One region of the Phenylobacterium composti DSM 19425 genome, then DNA from elsewhere that is predicted to be linked to it. Evidence: predicted binding sites of a transcription regulator. Region 1 holds the regulator's gene; each other region holds the start of a gene.
What was found. The regulator LexA, encoded in region 1, represses DNA repair genes until DNA is damaged. The targets are predictions, from matches to a motif close to ATGTTCNCNANNTGTTCT.
Positions count from the first base shown of each region.

Region 1 (5,373 bases):
GGCCTCGTGGTGCCCTATGAGGTGTTTGAGCGGCCGGTCTGGCAGACCTTTCTGCGCGAAAACGCCGTCAATGTGCAGCGGCTGTTCGCCGGCCTCGCCGAGCGCGGCGTGATCGAGGCCTGGGGCCGGCTGATGCCGCCCGTGGTCGACGGTGACCTTACTCCGGCGCGCTCTTCACCGCCGAGTGGGTGACCAGGGGCGGAGCGAGAATCATCGCCGTCGCGAAAGCCAGGGCCGAGATCGCCAGGGCCGCCGCCGCCACAAGCGCCGGCCACGTACGCTCGGGTGGGCGACTGCGGGTCAGAAGCGCCCGGGCCCGGGCCATCGCCTGAAAATCCAGCATCGAATCGTCTGCCGACATGGGGCGAGCATCCCGCTTGGCGGATGCGTCGGCAAAGCCTAAGGGAGACGCATGATCCTGGTCGTCGATAACTACGACAGCTTCACCTACAACCTGGTTCACTACCTGAACGAACTGGGCGCCCACACGCATGTCGTGCGCAACGACGCCCTGACCGTCGACGAGGCGCTCGGCCTCAAGCCGGATGCGGTGCTGCTGTCTCCAGGGCCCTGCACCCCCAATGAGGCGGGCATCTGCCTTCCGCTGCTGGCCGCCGCGCCGGACGACCTGCCGATCTTCGGCGTCTGCCTGGGCCACCAGTCCATCGGCCAGGCGTTCGGCGGCGCGGTGGTCCGCGCCAAGGTGCTGATGCATGGCAAGACCAGCCCGATCCACCACAACGGCAAGGGCGTGTTCGCCGGCCTGAAGAACCCCTTCACGGCGACCCGCTACCACAGCCTCTCGGTTCGTGAGGCCGACCTGCCTGCTGACCTGGAGGTCACCGCCTGGACCGACGACGGCGAGATCATGGGCGTGCAGCACAAGACGCGGCCGATTTTTGGCGTGCAGTTCCACCCAGAATCCATCGCCACCGAATGTGGCCATGAACTGCTCGGCAACTTCCTCGACATCGCCGGCGTGAAGCGGCCCGCACGGTCCCTGGCCCAAGCCTGAGCGCCGTTCATGTCCGACGCCTTCAAGCCGCTCCTTTCGCGCCTGGCCGACGGCGCGACCCTGTCCGACGCCGACGCCGACACCTTCTTCTCGGCCTGCCTGCGCGGCGAGCCGACGCCGGCCCAGGTGGGCGCGGCCCTCACCGCCATGCGGATGCGGGGTGAGACCCTGGGGGAGATCGCGGCCTGCGCCCGCGCCATGCGCCGGGCCGCCGTACGTCTTGAGCCCGGTTTTCCCACCATCGACGTGTGCGGGACCGGGGGCGATGGCCTCCACACCCTGAACATCTCCACGGCGGTCGGCTTCGTGGCGGCGGGCGGCGGGCTGAAGGTGGCCAAGCACGGCAACCGCGCCATGTCGTCCAAGTCGGGCACCGCCGACGTGCTCACCGAGCTTGGCGTCAACATCGCCGCGTCCACCGAGGCCCAGTTGAAGGCGCTGGAGACGGCGGGCATCTGCTTCCTGTTCGCCCCGGCCCATCACAGCGCCATGCGCCACGTCTCGCCGATCCGGGCCGAACTGGGCTTCCGCACCATCTTCAATCTCCTGGGGCCCCTCACCAACCCGGCTGGCGCCCAGCGGCAGGTGATTGGCGTCTATGCCGAGCGCTGGGTGAAGCCGCTGGCCGAAGCCCTGAGGCTTTTGGGTTCCGAACGGGCCTGGGTCGTCCACGGGTCGGGCCTGGATGAGATGACCACCACGGGCGAGACCTCCGTCGCCGAACTGCGCGACGGCAAGGTGCGGCTGTTCACCGTGACCCCCGAGGCGGTGGGCCTGCGCCGGGCCGCCCTCGCCGACATCACCGGCGGCGCCCCCGCCGAGAACGCCTCTGCCCTGCGGCGTCTGCTGGCGGGTGAACATGGGGCCTATCGGGACATCGTGGCGCTCAACGCTGCGGCGGCCTTCCTCGTGGCCGACAAGGTCGAGACCCTGCGCGAAGGCGTCGAACTCGCCGGCCAGGTCATCGACGACGGACGCGCCCAGGCGGCGCTGGACAAGCTGGTGGAGATCACCGCGGCATGAGCGACATCCTGGCCCGGATCGCCGCCTACAAGCGTGAGGATGTGGCCGCCCGCAAGGCCGCGCGTCCCGTCATCGAGCCGGCCGCCTCTCCGCCGCGGGGCTTCCGCGACGCCCTGGCGCAACGCCACGCTCCCGGCCGCCTGGCGCTGATCGCCGAGATCAAGAAGGCATCGCCGTCCAAGGGCCTGATCCGGGAGGACTTCGACCCGTCCGCCCTGGCCCGCGCCTACGAGGCCGGCGGCGCGGCCTGCCTCTCGGTCCTTACCGACGAACCCAGCTTCCAAGGCAAGGACGCCTATCTCGTGGCCGCGCGCGAGGCGGTCGCCCTACCCTGCATCCGTAAGGACTTCCTGGTGGATCCCTGGCAGGTGACGGAATCCCGCGACCTCGGAGCCGACGCCATCCTGGTGATCCTGGCCATGGTCGACGACGCCCTGGCCGCCGATCTGATGGCCGAAGCCCGGCGGCTGGGCATGGACGCCCTGGTCGAGGTGCATGACGAGGCCGAGATGGACCGCGCCGGCAAGCTTGGCGCTGATCTGGTGGGTGTAAACAACCGCGACCTGCGCACCTTCACGGTGGATCTCGCCACCACCGAACGCCTGGCACGGCTCGCCCCGCCCGAAGCCCTGCTGGTGACCGAGAGCGGCATCTTCACCGCCGCCGACGCCGCGCGCCTTGAGCGCTCCGGCGCTCGGGCCATGCTGGTGGGTGAAAGCCTGATGAGACAAGCCGACGTCACGACGGCGACGCGCGAACTGCTGGGCTGAGTCGGTTTTCGTACTTGGCCGGGAATGATTTTCCCTGATTTTTCAGGGGGAACCGTCGTAACTTGACATTAACTGGGAACATCTACAGAACAAACGCAACGTTTGCGCTTTGTTCCAGAGGTCGCCCTAGATGCTCACCCGCAAGCAGCATGAACTGCTTATGTTCATTCATGAGCGGATCAAGGAGACCGGGGTCTCGCCGTCCTTCGACGAGATGAAGGAAGCCCTGGATCTGGCGTCCAAGTCCGGCATTCACCGCCTGATCACCGCCCTGGAAGAGCGTGGTTTCCTGCGCCGTCTGCCACACCGCGCCCGGGCCCTGGAAGTGGTCCGCCTGCCCCAGCAGGCCACGGCCGCCGCCCCGCCCAAGGGCCGCGCCCCGTTCAAGCCGCAACTGGTCGACGCCGGCAAGGACATGCCGGTGGCCGCCAACGACACGCGCGAACTCCCGATCCTCGGCAAGATCGCGGCCGGGACGCCGATCGAGGCCATTCAGCAGGAACGCGATCGCCTGCCGGTGCCCGAGGCCATGCTCGGCGCGGGTGAGCATTTCGTCCTCGAGATCCAGGGCGATTCCATGATCAACGCCGGCATCCTCGACGGCGACTTCGTGGTGATCCGCCGGACCGACAGCGCCAACTCGGGCGACATCGTCGTGGCTCTGGTGAATGGCGAGGAAGCCACCCTCAAGCGGCTGCGCAAGAAAGGCGCCTCCATCGCCCTCGAGGCCGCCAACCCGGCCTATGAGACCCGCATCTTTGGCCCCGACCAAGTGTCGGTGCAGGGCCGCCTCGTGGGCCTGATCCGGCGCTACCACTAAGTCGCCGCCGGCCGGCGGCGGGCCCTATCGGGGATCGAAGCCCCAGGTCCACGGTCGCCGGCCGCGCAGATCGCTGGCCCAGACGATCCGCCAGCCGCCGTCGGCCTGCCGGTAGAGTTCGGCCGAACCTCCGGCGCGGAAGTCCGCCCCCGTGAACACGACCGCCGCCGCGCAGCGCTCGGGCCGCAGGTCGTTGCGCACAACCACTACCTCGGCGTCGGCGCAGAGGTCGTCCAGCCGCCCGGCCCGAAGCGGACGCCGAAGGTTCCAGGCCGCCGCCAGCCGCACAGGCGCCCCCAGCCCCGGCGCGCAGCTCCAGCGATCACAGTCGAAGCGGATGTCGCGCTCGGCTTCGCTCGCCAGGGGCTCGAGGCCGCGCCGGCGCGCCCAGAGCTCGGCCCCGAACAGCTTCACGTCTGGCCGCAGCAGCACCGCCTGGCGTCCCTCCCGCACCGCCACGGCCGCACCATCGGCGCTGATCCAGACGTCAGGCGTCGGCGGACGAGGAACCCACAGCACGGACAGGGCTAGCGGCAGGCCGACCCAGCGTAGCGGCCCGCGCCAGAGGCAGATGGCGAGGATGCCCAGGAACGCCGCCGGCAGCGTCCAGGCCGGCGCGCTGGCGACCAGCGACTGAGCCATGGGCGCGGCGGCCGCCGTCGCCGCTACGCGGTTCATCAGATCGATGGCGAAGCCGGCCACCTCCAGGGGCGCGCGTCCAAACCCCAGGGGCGACAGGGCCGCGCCGATCGCCAGCGCCGGCATCAGGAGAAACGACGAGATCGGCGCCACCGCCAGATTGGCCAGCAAGCCCCAGGTCGAGACGCGGTTGAAGTGCTGGATCGCGAACGGCCCCGTGGCGAGCCCCGCCACGAAACTCACCGCCAGACTGGCCGCAACCCAGGTCGCCGCCGCCTGGGGCCCGCGGATCCACCAGGGCGCGGAGATCTCGCGAACGGGTTGCGGCCAGGCCTCGGCCAGGGCGACGAGCGCGGCCGTGGCTGCGAACGACATCTGGAAGCCGGGCTCGGTGACGGCCTCGGGCTGGGCTAGAAGAACGCCCATAGCGGCCAGGGCCAGCGCATGAAGACTGATCGCCTGGCGATCCACGAGAATGGCCGCAAAGGCGACCGACGCGGTGATCGCCGCCCGTTCCGCGGGCGGCGGCGCGCCTGACAGCACCAGATAGCCGCCCACGGCGGCCAGGCCCACGATGGCCGCCAGCTTCTTGCCCGACACCCGCAGCGCCAGCCACGGCCAGGCCGCCACAGCCACCCGCGCCGCGGCGAAGGCGAAGCCTCCCACGATGGCCATGTGCAGCCCGCTGATGGAGACGATGTGGGCCAGGCCCGAGGCGCGCAGGTTTTCCACTTGCTCGCGCGGGATATAGGCCTCGTGGCCGGTAGTCATGGCTGCGGCGAGGCCGCCGGTCCGCGGCCCCAGGGTCGACACGATCCGTTCGGTCAGGGCCCAGCGCGCGGCGTTGATTCCCATGGTCAGGCGCAGCCGCCAGGGCGCAAGCGCCGCCGGCGTCCAGGCCTGCGGCGGGCGCAGCGCCAGGCCCACACCGCCCACGCTCTCGAAAAAGGCGTCCCGGGCGAAATCGTAAGCCCCGGGACTGGCGGGCGGCGGCGGCGGGTTGAGGATGGCCAGGACCTGGATCGCCTCGCCCGGGCGCGGCAGGGGCGTTCCTGGCCGCAGGGTGATCCGCACCCGGATCGGGGTCGCCTCCGGGCTGAGATCTC
Region 1 is NZ_JCANTT010000019.1:27,507-32,879, reverse strand. Features, by position in the region: gene BO64_RS14700 (hypothetical protein) at 1-192, shown strand, start outside; gene BO64_RS14695 (hypothetical protein) at 158-361, opposite strand; gene BO64_RS14690 (anthranilate synthase component II) at 413-1,015, shown strand; gene trpD (anthranilate phosphoribosyltransferase) at 1,025-2,038, shown strand; gene trpC (indole-3-glycerol phosphate synthase TrpC) at 2,035-2,808, shown strand; gene lexA (transcriptional repressor LexA) at 2,939-3,628, shown strand; gene BO64_RS14670 (ComEC/Rec2 family competence protein) at 3,653-5,373, opposite strand, start outside.

Region 2 (5,373 bases), on a different contig from region 1:
GTGAGGATCGAGACCACCGAGGCCGGCTTGCCCTCGGCCAGCCAGCGCTTGCCGGCGTCGAGGGTGACGAAGAACGAGCCGCGGAAGACGATGTTGGCGATGGCGTCGAAGCCCTTGGGCGTCAGGTCCTCGGTGCGGCTGATGAAGTTGCCCGCGGCGTTGTTGACGAGGCCCGTGAGCGCTCCGCCGTCGGCCCAGATCTCGTCCATGGCCTCGTGAATCGCCTCGGGCACGCGGATGTCGCAGGCGCGGCCCACGCAGCGGCCGCCGCTCGCCCCGTGCAGCTCGGTGAGCTCGCGCGCCGTCTCCTCGATGACATTGCCCCGCCGGCCCCAGATGTAGACGTCCGCGCCCAGCATCAGGCAGGCCTCGGCCATCACCTTGCCCAGGCCCGTGCCGCCGCCGGTGATCAGCACCCGCTGGCCCTTCATCAGGCCGGGCCGGAACATCAGGTCCTCGGGCGTGAAATGGGTCATCGGCGGCCTCCCCTGGGTTCTTGTTGGAGAGGTAGTGGGCCGCCCTGACGCGGCGTCGGTCAATCCCGCGCGGAAACCGTCGCGAAGGCGTCCGCCGGCGCGCGTCCGCCCTCGATCTCCGCCACCGCCCGGACGATGCGTTCCAGGACCGGGCCCCACTGGCCGTCCGGCCCCTGGCGGAACAGCCGCGCCGAGCCGTACCAGGGCAGGGTCTCGCCGCTCGCGCCGTAGCGCCATTCCGGCGTCTTCGGGATCATCACCAGGGCGGGTCGGCCCAGGGCGCCGGCAAGGTGGACGAGAGCTGTCTGGACGGTGACCACCAGATCGAGGGCCGTGACCAGTCCGGCCAGGGCCGAGAAGTCGTCGATCTCGGCCGGGCCGAAGGCGCGGACGGGCGTGGGCAGGCCGGCGTTGACCGTGGCGATTTCCTCGCGCGGGTCGCCGTACTGCAGGCTCACCAGTTCTCGGCCGGGGGCGGAGAGGGCGCGGGCTAGGCGCTCCAGGGGCATGGACCGGGCCGAGGCGCCCGTGCGCGCCAGGCCGCCGCGCCAGGAGATGCCGATCCGCAGGGGCGCAGGGCCCGCGTCGCCCGCGGCAAGGCGCTCGCGCCAGGCCGCGGCGGCGTCGGCCGGGGGCCGCAGATAGGACCTGCCGGGAAAGTCCTCGCGGCGGCGGCGCCAGGCGTGGGCCAGGCTCCCCAGGGAGACGATCCGGTCGAAGGCTCCGCCCCGCAGGCTCCGAGCGGCCTCGGGGTCCAGGCAGGCGATCTGCGGGAAGCTGGCCGAGAACAGGCCCACAAGGCGCGGCTCGCACACCAGGGCGACCTCCCGGGCCACGGCGGCGAGATCGGGCAGGATGCTGGCGAACATGATCTCGTCGCCCACGCCCTGTTCGGCCACCACCAGCACCCGGCGACCGGCCAGGTCCTCGGGCGTCGGGGCGATGGTCAGGCGCGGGATGAGGGGCGCCGGGACCTGGCCGCGGGCCCGGGCCGTGAAGAGCGGGGTCGCCCAGCGGTGTTCGTAGTCGGCCCAGCCGCCCTCGAAGTCGCCGAGAGGGAGGCGCGCGTGGGCCCGGCGGTAGCGCGCCAGGCTGCTGTCCGGATGGGCGGCGACGGCGGCGTCCAGGGCCGTCACGGCTTCGGCGTGGCGCCCGAGGGCGGTGAGCGTCATGCCCAGGTTGCAGAGGCTGTCGTGATGGGCGGGGCGGACCTTCAGCGCCTGGCGGAAGGCCTCGAGGGCCTCGTCGTAGCGCCGCTGGGCGTGGCGGGCGACGCCCAGATGGTTGAGGGCGCCCACGTCTCCGGGATGCAGGCGCAGGGCCCCCAGGGCGGCTTCGGCGGCCTCCTCGTGGCGGGACAGTTCGTTCAGGGCCTGGGCGCGGTTGGCGTGGGCCACCGCGAGGTCGGGCCTCAGGGCCAACGCCTTGTCGTAATCGTCCAGGGCCTCGGCGTGCCGCTCCAGGCGGCCCAGGGCCACGCCGCGATTGAGGTGATTCTCAGCCCGCTCCGACTGCAAGGCCACGGCCTCATCGAAGGCGGCGAGGGCCTCGGCGGAACGGCCGAGGTCGAGGCGCAGCTGGCCCAGCATGGCCCAGGCGGCGGCGTCCTTGGGGGCGGTCGCCAGCAGGCGTTCGAGCGCCGCGGCCGCCTCGGCCAGCCGACCAGCGCGGGCGAGGGCGATGGCCTGGGCGCGGGGTTCCGTCGCGGTCAAGGCCAGGGCTCCGGCGTGAAGTCCGGATCCACCCGCCTGATGAACTCCATGGCCGCGGCCGGGGCGCGGACCTTCCCCTCGTGAATGACAAAGGCGTAGACGTCCCGGGGCTCCTCGGGCGGCCCCGTGCGGTCCAGGGGGCGGAAGTCGCCGGGCACGCCGCCGGCCGCATAGGCGCGGAACCGCTCGACCCAGAGGTCGAGGTCGGCCGCCTCGTACCCGGTGGGAATTTCGTCACTGGCGGAGATCAGGCGCAGGTAGACGACGTCGGCGGTCACGTCCGGAATGAAGGGGTACTTCTCGGTCTCGGCGTTGCAGATCGCCACATTGCGGTCCCGGCAGAGGCCGACGAACTTCGGATCGGCAAAGGAGGCGTTGCGCACCTCCACCACATGCCGGAGCGGCAGGCCGTCGAGCTCGCGCGGCAGAAGGTCGAGCCAGGCGGCGAACTCGTCGTGGTCGAAGATCTTGGTCGGGGCGAACTGCCACAGGATCGGCCCCAGGCGGTCGCCCAGTTCGGTCAGGCCCTGGCCCAGGAAAATGTCCATGGAGCTCTTGCCCTCGGACAGCACCTTTCGGTTGGTGCAGAAGCGGCTGGCCTTCACGGCGAACTTGAAGCCCTCGGGCGTGGCCGCGCGCCACCTGGCCCAGCTGTCGGGCTTGAAGGTGGAATAGTAGGTGCCGTTGATCTCGATGGCGGTGAGCCGCCGCGAGGCATAGGCCAGTTCGTCGGCGTGTTTCAGGCCCTTGGGATAGAACACCCCGCGCCAGGGCTCGAAGGTCCAGCCCCCGATGCCGCAGCGGATCTTGCCCTGGCCGGCCATGTGCGCCTCCCGTTGGTCGCGTTCTAGCTAGTCGGGAATAGCGGCGTTCTCAAGATGTTCCTGAGGCGCTCGTCCTGGCGGGCAAAGGGTGGGGACGAGGCGGCTGAGGGGCGGCGCGCAACGCGCGCCGCCCGCCGGTGGCCTTACTTGCGCTGCGACTTGGTCTCGTCGCGGGCGGCCTTGAATTCGGCCCCGTCCTTCCACTCCGGCCAGCGGGTGGAGTTCGCGAGCTCGGCGCCCAGGTCGTAGAAGACGCTGATCTCCTGAACGGCGCCGGACATGTCCCAGTTCGGATCGAATTCGTCGGCCGGCTGGTGGTACTTGTCCTTGGTATAGGCCTCGGCGGCGGCCTTGCCGGCTTCCACGCCGCCCTTCTCCAGGTTCTGGCCCGCGCCGAACGAGATGGCCGGCACGCCACGCTTGGCGAAGGGGAAGTGGTCCGAGCGGAAGAAGCTGCCCGCCTGCGGGTTCGGATCGGGGGTGAAGGTCATGCCGTACTTGGCGGCGACCTTGATCATGTCGTCCTGCAGGGTGAGCGGAGCGTCGCCGGACATGGTGATGTCCTTGGCCCGGCCCAGCAGGTTGACCCCGTCCATGTTCAGCACGCCCACGGTGGTGGCGAGCGGATAGAGCGGGTTGTCGGCGTAGTATTCCGAGCCCAGCAGACCCTTCTCCTCGGCGGTCACCGCCAGGAACATCACCGAGCGGTCCGGCTTCGGCCCCGCGGCGAAGACGCGGGCCAGCTCAAGCAGGGCCGCGGTGCCCGAGGCGTTGTCCAGGGCGCCGTTGTAGATCTTGTCGCCACGGGCGTCGGGGAGGCCGATGCCCAGGTGGTCCCAGTGGGCGCTGTAGATCACCCGCTCGTCGGGCCGCTTGGCGCCCGGCACGACTGCCACGACGTTCTTGGAGACGACCTTCTGGGCGTCGATCTCATAGTCGGTAGAGAAGGTGACGCCCTTCAGCTCCACCGGCTTGAAGTCGCGGGTCTGGGCCTGCTTCTTCAGGGTCTCGAAATCGAAGCCGGCCGCCTTCAGCAGGGCCGCGGCGTTGTCGCGCTGGATCCAGCCTTCCAGAGGCGCGTGGGCCTCGGACGGGTTCTTGCGGATGACGTCGAAGATCTCGTTGGTGTTGGAGTTCTTGACGGTGGCCCAGCCGTAGGAGGCGGGGGCGGTCTCGTGGATCACCAGGAAGCCCACGGCGCCCTGGCGGGCGGCTTCCTCGAACTTGTAGGTCCAGCGGCCATAGTAGGTCATGGCCTTGCCGCCGAAGTCGCCTTCGCCGGTCTCGAAGTCGGGGTCGTTGACGAGGACCAGGGCGATCTTGCCCTTCAGGTCCATGCCCTTGAAGTCGTCCCAGTTCCGCTCGGGGGCCTTCACGCCATAGCCGGCGAAGACGATCGGCACGTCCTTCAGGGTCAGGCGGTCGATGCCCGTCTGGGCGGCGCGGATGGCGATCTGCTCGCCCTGGGTCCAGGTCTCGGTCTTGCCGGCGACGTTCACCGAGACGTGGACCGGGCCCTTGGTGGCGAAGCGGGCCAGGGGCACGTCCTGGGTCCAGGCGCGCGTGCCGTCGGGCTGCAGGTCGCCGGCCGGCTGCACGCCCGCCGCCTTCAGCTGCTGGACGAGGTAGGCGATGGTCTTCTCCTCGCCCGCCGTGGCCGGGGCGCGGCCCTCGAACTCGTCGGTGGAGAGGACGCGAATGTCTTCCTTCATGCGCGCGCCATCGAGGGCGGGCGCGGCGAGGGCGGCGGTCGCGAACACGGACGCGGCGGCCGCGCAGAGCAGGAGTTTCTTCAAGTGACGCACTCGGTCTGTGGTTGAGCTGGGGCGACCTAATCCCGCCTTGGCGCGAAAAGCTAGGCCTCGGATTGTCGCCGGGCGATGAAGGCGGCGATTCCGTCGAGCATCACCTGGAGCCCCGCCTCGAAGCGCTGACGCGGGTCGGTGAGGCGGCCGCCATGCTCCCGCCAGGCGACGGTGAGGCGGGTCAGGTGCGGGAAGCGCCTGGGATCGAGCTGCTCCTGCAGCGCCGGCTGGACGAGGCCCGCCCACTCGGCGTCGGTGAGGCCGCTGCGCTGCTCGGCCTCCCGGCTCTCCCGGGCCTCGTTGAGGGCGCCTTCGATGTAGTTGTGCAGCACGGACATGATGATCTCGCGGTCGAGGGCGGTGAGGCCCGTGCCGTCGAGGGCGGCCATGACCGTTTCCATCTTGGCGACGATGTTGGGGCCGAGCGGCGGCCGGTGGAGCGTCAGGCCTAGCAGCCAGGGCCGCCGCTGCGAGACTTCCCAGCGCGCCCGGGCGACGAAGGCCAGGCTCTCGCGCCAGCCCAGGCCGGGCGGCAGCGGGTCGCTCTCGCCGATCA
Region 2 is NZ_JCANTT010000015.1:109,873-115,245, reverse strand. Features, by position in the region: gene BO64_RS10910 (SDR family oxidoreductase) at 1-476, opposite strand, end outside; gene BO64_RS10905 (tetratricopeptide repeat protein) at 536-2,188, opposite strand; gene BO64_RS10900 (DUF72 domain-containing protein) at 2,185-3,012, opposite strand; gene BO64_RS10895 (M28 family metallopeptidase) at 3,156-4,808, opposite strand; gene BO64_RS10890 (TetR/AcrR family transcriptional regulator C-terminal domain-containing protein) at 4,868-5,373, opposite strand, start outside.
Region 2: the regulator LexA is predicted to act here: its motif matches at 3,056-3,073, upstream of BO64_RS10900 (DUF72 domain-containing protein).

Region 3 (5,373 bases), on a different contig from region 1:
GCCCTGGCGCGCCCGCATCGGGTGGCGGCCAAGGACCAGGTGGCCCGGCCGCAAGCCAAGGGGCCGATGCCCACCTTGAGCGGCGGCCCGGGGCCCGACGTCCTGGTGGGCGGCCGGCGCGGCGAATTCATCCCGGGCCGGGCCGGAGACGATGTGATCGAGGGCGGGGACGGCGCCGACATCATCCGCGCGGGGGCCGGCGACGACACCGTCGACGGCGGGGCCGGCGCCGACTGGATCAGCGGCGACCGCGGCGACGACATCCTGCGGGGCGGCCCTGGTCCGGACACCTTCGTCACCCGCGACGGGGTGGGAACCGACCGGGTGCTGGACTTCTCGGTCGCCGAGGGCGACCGGGTCCTGGTGGAGCCCGGTGTCGCCTGGGAGTTGCGCCAGGAGGGAGACGACGCCGTCATCGTCACCCAGGGCGGCAAGCTGGTGCTGGTCGGGGTGCGCGCCGACACCCTGCCCCGCGAGGCCATCGTCCGACGCTAGCGCCCGGCGAGCTTCGGGCCTATGTCCTCAGGCCTGAGCCGTTCAGCCCGAGGAAGCGCATGTCCCTGAAAGTCGCGGTCCAGATGGACCCCATCGAAGGCGTGAACATCGAGGGCGACACGACCTTCCTGATGATGGAGACGGCCCAGGCCAGGGGGCACTCGCTCTTCGTCTACACCACCGACAAGCTGGCCATGGAGGACGGCCGGGTGTTCGCCCGCGGTCGCGACGTGCAGGTGCAGCGGGTGGCGGGCGGCCACGCCACGCTCGGGCCGTGGCGGCGAGCCGAGCTTACGGAGTTCGACGTGGTGCTGCTCCGCCAGGACCCGCCGTTCGACATGCACTACATCGACACGACCTTCTTCCTGGAGGCGATCCACCCGCAGGTGCTGGTGGTCAACGACCCCCGCGAGGTGCGCAACGCTCCGGAGAAGCTCTTCGTCACCCGGTTCCCGGACCTGCAGCCCCCGACTCTGATCACCCAGGACCGCGAGGCGATCTACGACTTCCGCGCCCGCCACGGCGACATCGTCATGAAGCCGCTGAACGGCCGCGGCGGCTCGGGCGTCACCCGCCACCTGCAGGACGATCCCAACATCGACGCCATGCTGGAGCTGCACGCCCAGATCGGCCGAGAGCCGGTGATCGTGCAGAAGTTCCTGCCGTCGGTGACCCAGGGCGACAAGCGCATCCTGCTGGTGGACGGCGAGCCGGTCGGGGCCATCAACCGCTTGCCGCCGAAGGGCCAGATCCGCTCCAACATGGCCGTGGGCGGCGCGCCACAGCCGGTGGACCTCACCGCCCGGGACCGCGAAATCTGCGCCGCCATCGGGCCCGAGCTGAAGGCCCGCGGCCTGCTGTTCGTGGGCATCGATGTGATCGGCGACTACCTCACCGAGATCAACGTCACCTCGCCCACCGGCGCCGTGGCCCTGAAGCGCTTCACCGGGATCGACGCCACCGAGGTGATGTGGACCCGCATCGAGGCGATCCGCGCCGCCTGACGGCCTCGGGCGATAGCTGAGAAGATTTTCCCAAGTTACGGAGTCGTCTCACTTTCTCTAAAAGTTCTTTATATGTTCTTGATCCGGCCCGAGCTTCGTGCTCGATTTGTGGATAAGTTGATCTGAATTCCGCAAATTTCGGGGGGTCGGATGGCGGCGCGGGTGGTGACCCTGGCGTTCTCGGGCGTGGAGGCCGTGCGCGTCGACGTCCAGGTGCAGTTCACCGCCGGCTCGTTCGCCTTCGTCGTCGTGGGCCTGGGCGATAAGGCCGTGGCCGAGAGCCGCGAGCGGGTGATCGCCGCCTTCACCGGCATGGGCCTCGCCATGCCGGGCCGCCGGATCGTCGCCAACCTCGCCCCCGCCGACCTTCCGAAGATGGGCAGCCACTACGACCTGCCGATCGCCCTGGCGGTGATGGCCGGCATGGGGATCCTTCCCCCCGACGCCCTGGAAGGCTGGGCGGCCATGGGCGAACTGTCGCTCGACGGACGGATCACGCCGGTGGCGGGCGCCCTGCCGGCGGCAGTGGCCGCGGGCGGCATGGGCCTCGGGCTGATCTGCCCCGAAGCCTGTGGGCCCGAGGCGGCCTGGGCGGGCGAGACCCGCGTCCTCGCCGCCCCGTCGCTGGTCGCCCTGGTGAACCACTTCCGCGGAACCCAGATGCTGTCGCCGCCGAAGCCCGGGCCCATGGCGGACGACGAGCGCATCCCGGACCTGCGCGACGTGAAGGGACAGGAGAACGCCAAGCGGGCGCTCGAGATCGCCGCCGCCGGCGGCCACAACCTTTTGTTCTCGGGTCCTCCAGGCTCGGGCAAGTCGATGATGGCCGCCCGCCTGCCCGGCCTCTTGCCGTCCCTGACCAGCGAGGAACTGCTCGAGACCTCGATGATCCATTCGGTGGCGGGCCTGATCGCCAAGGGCCGGCTCACCCGCGCCCGGCCGTTCCGCAGCCCGCATCACTCGGCCAGCATGGCCGCGCTCACCGGCGGCGGCCTCAAGGCCAAGCCCGGGGAAGTCAGTCTCGCCCACAACGGGGTGCTGTTCCTGGACGAGCTGCCCGAGTTTGGCGCCCAGGCCCTCGACAGCCTGCGCCAGCCGCTGGAGACCGGCGAGGTGGTGGTGGCTCGGGCGAACGCGCACATCCGCTATCCCGCCCGCTTCCAGCTGGTGGCCGCCATGAACCCGTGCCGCTGCGGCGTCGGCGGCCCGGGCCGCGGCGCCTGCGGCCGCGCGCCCCGCTGCCAGACGGACTACCAGGGCCGCATCTCAGGCCCGCTGATGGACCGCATCGACCTTCAGGTGGAGGTTCCGCCGGTGACTCCGGCCGACCTGGCCTTGCCGCCGCCGTCGGAGGGCACCACTGAGGCCGCCGCCCGGGTGGCGGTCGCCCGGGGGCTGCAGACCGAACGGGCCGGGCGCCTGGGCGGGCCGGCGCTCAACGCCCAGGCGGACGGCGACTTCCTGCAGGCCGCGGCGGGCCTGGACGAGGCGGCCCACGCCCTGCTGAGCCGGGCGGCCGAAGCCGGCGGCCTGTCCGCCCGGGGCTGGACGCGGACCCTGCGGCTCGCCCGCACCATCGCCGATCTGGAAGGCGCCGACGCCGTGCGCCGGGTGCATGTGGCCGAGGCGCTGATCTATCGCCGCGTGGCGCCCGCCGGGGTCGGGGCGCTGGCCTGATCGGCGAAGCGCGGCGCCGTCCAGGCGCCGTAGGCGATGGAGAACAGCAGGAGATAGCCCCAGATGATCCCGGCCGTGAGGTAGGCCCAGCCGCCCACGGTGGGATCCACCAGCCGCGCCAGATGGGTCACCACCGCCAGCAGATGGAAGCCGGCGGCGAACAGCGGCCAGTAGCGCGCCGACCGCAGCCCCACCCAGATGAAGACCGCAAGCGCCCCGAGGTCGACCACCAGCACGCCCAGCTCAGGCTCAAGCCCCTGGTAGCGGGCGGCCAGCTTGGTCAGCAGCCAGCCGATCAGCACAGCGTGGGCGCAGATGCGCTCGTCCGGCCCGCCCCGCCGCATGGCCAGGGCGTACACCCCGAGCGTGGCGAGGGTCCACGGCAGGTGCGCTGGCGAAAAGAACTGCGAAAACAAGGAGGGCCCTCGGATCCGACCGAGGGCCCAGGATACAGGAACTGCCGACCTGCGGAACGGTCGTCAGGCGGCGCGAACCTCGCGCAGGCGACGGCCGCCCTGCTCGGTGAGCGACATGCCCGGCGCCGGCTTGTCCTGACCATCGCCCAGGGCCACGGCGCCCAGGCCGACCTGGGTCTGCGCCACGCTGAGCTCCTTGTGGGTCTCGACGATGGCGCGGCGGGCCTCGGCGAGGGCCATGATCGCCTGGCTGGCGCGTTCAACCGCGTCCTGGCCGACCAGCGCCGAGGCGCCGGCCATCTTGCGCAGGGACGGCATCACGCCGGTGAGTTGGGCGGTCTTGGCCAGGGCCGCGTCGATGGCGGCTTCGGCTTCAAACAGGGCCCCAGCGATCTGCTCGGCGGCCATACGACGTTGCTTGAGCATGAGCTCTCTCCCTCACGCCACGTTCGGTGGCGCGTTCTATGGTTTTCGGATTGACGGTTTCTGCGCCGTTCAGGCGTTAGGTTAAGGTCGCGGCAAGACCTTGCAGCGCGTGGAGACCGGCCAGCATGCCCCCGAAAGCGAGGGCCGTGATGATCGCCACAGCCACGATGACGCCCAGCCGCGCAAGCGGGCCTAGCTCATTGACGCCAGGTCCTGATCGGTGTCGGGCCGGAAGTTCTCGTCCAGGAGAACCCAGGTCAGACACAGGATTTCCCGGAGCACCATCTCCGGCGGCTTGAACGGGGCCAGCTTCCGGGTGGCTGAAACCAGGTGCCGCGCCATGTCCGCCTGGGCGGGCGTCGCCGACAGGTCGACGAGTTGCCGTTCCAGCTGGGTCCAGGAAAAGGCCGGTAGGGTCTCTTCCCGGTTGGCCAAGGCGGGCCACCTCGCCTCGAAGTCGTCGATCTCCCGACGCAGGCGGAGCGCTCGTCCGATCACTGCGCGGTTGTCGAATTTCTGCCAGTCGCCCATGGGCTCCCCCGTTGGTTGCGGGGTCATCCAGCCAGGGCTCGTCGGGGTTGTCTGTCCTGATCGCGTCCTGTCCTGACACGATCAGGACAGCCTGCGGATCGAGGCGGCGGAGCAGGCGCGCGGCCTCGTAGCGGTCGGTGACGCCCAGCTTGCGGCGCGCCCGGTCGCAATAGGTGTCCACCGAGGTCTTCGACATCCCGAGCTCGCGGGCGATCTGTTTCGAGCTCAGGTGCTGGTCGACAAGGCGCAAGCATTCGCGCTCGCGCTGGGTGAGCAGCTCGGCGGGGTTCGTCGGTGCTTCGGTCCGGGTCGCCATGACGTCCTTAATAAACGACGCCTTTGATGCGGCGTCTACTTTGGCGACGAACATCGTTAGGTCGTGCGATATTTCTGCTCGCCGCACGCCGGTTTGCGGACCGTTAAGCGGTCCGGCCTAGGCTTGCGCGATGCGCAGACCGCTGAGACCCCTTTCCGAGCGCCGCCCGACGCGCGCCCAGATCAGCGCTGAGCAGCTGGCGTCGCTCAGCCATGAGTTCCGCACGCCGCTGAACGGCGTCCTGGGCATGGCGCGGCTGCTGGAGGGCACGCGCCTGACCGCCGAACAGGCGACCTATGTGGCGGCGCTGCGGGAGAGCGGCCAGCACCTGCTGACCCTGGTCAACGACGTCCTCGACCTCGCCAAGCTGGGCGCCGGCCGCGTGGAGCTGCACCCCGAGCCGATGGACGTGGAGAGCCTGCTGCGCGGCGTCTGCGAGCTCCTGTCGCCCCGCGCCCGGGAAAAGGGCCTGGAGATCGCCTGGGCCGCGCCGGCCGAGCTCGGTCAG
Region 3 is NZ_JCANTT010000011.1:128,037-133,409, reverse strand. Features, by position in the region: gene BO64_RS03620 (alginate O-acetyltransferase AlgX-related protein) at 1-495, shown strand, start outside; gene gshB (glutathione synthase) at 555-1,499, shown strand; gene BO64_RS03610 (YifB family Mg chelatase-like AAA ATPase) at 1,650-3,176, shown strand; gene BO64_RS03605 (hypothetical protein) at 3,134-3,592, opposite strand; gene BO64_RS03600 (hypothetical protein) at 3,656-4,018, opposite strand; gene BO64_RS03595 (hypothetical protein) at 4,211-4,576, opposite strand; partial or broken gene BO64_RS03590 (response regulator transcription factor) at 4,674-4,865, opposite strand; gene BO64_RS03585 (response regulator) at 4,996-5,373, shown strand, end outside.
Region 3: the regulator LexA is predicted to act here: its motif matches at 1,561-1,578, upstream of BO64_RS03610 (YifB family Mg chelatase-like AAA ATPase).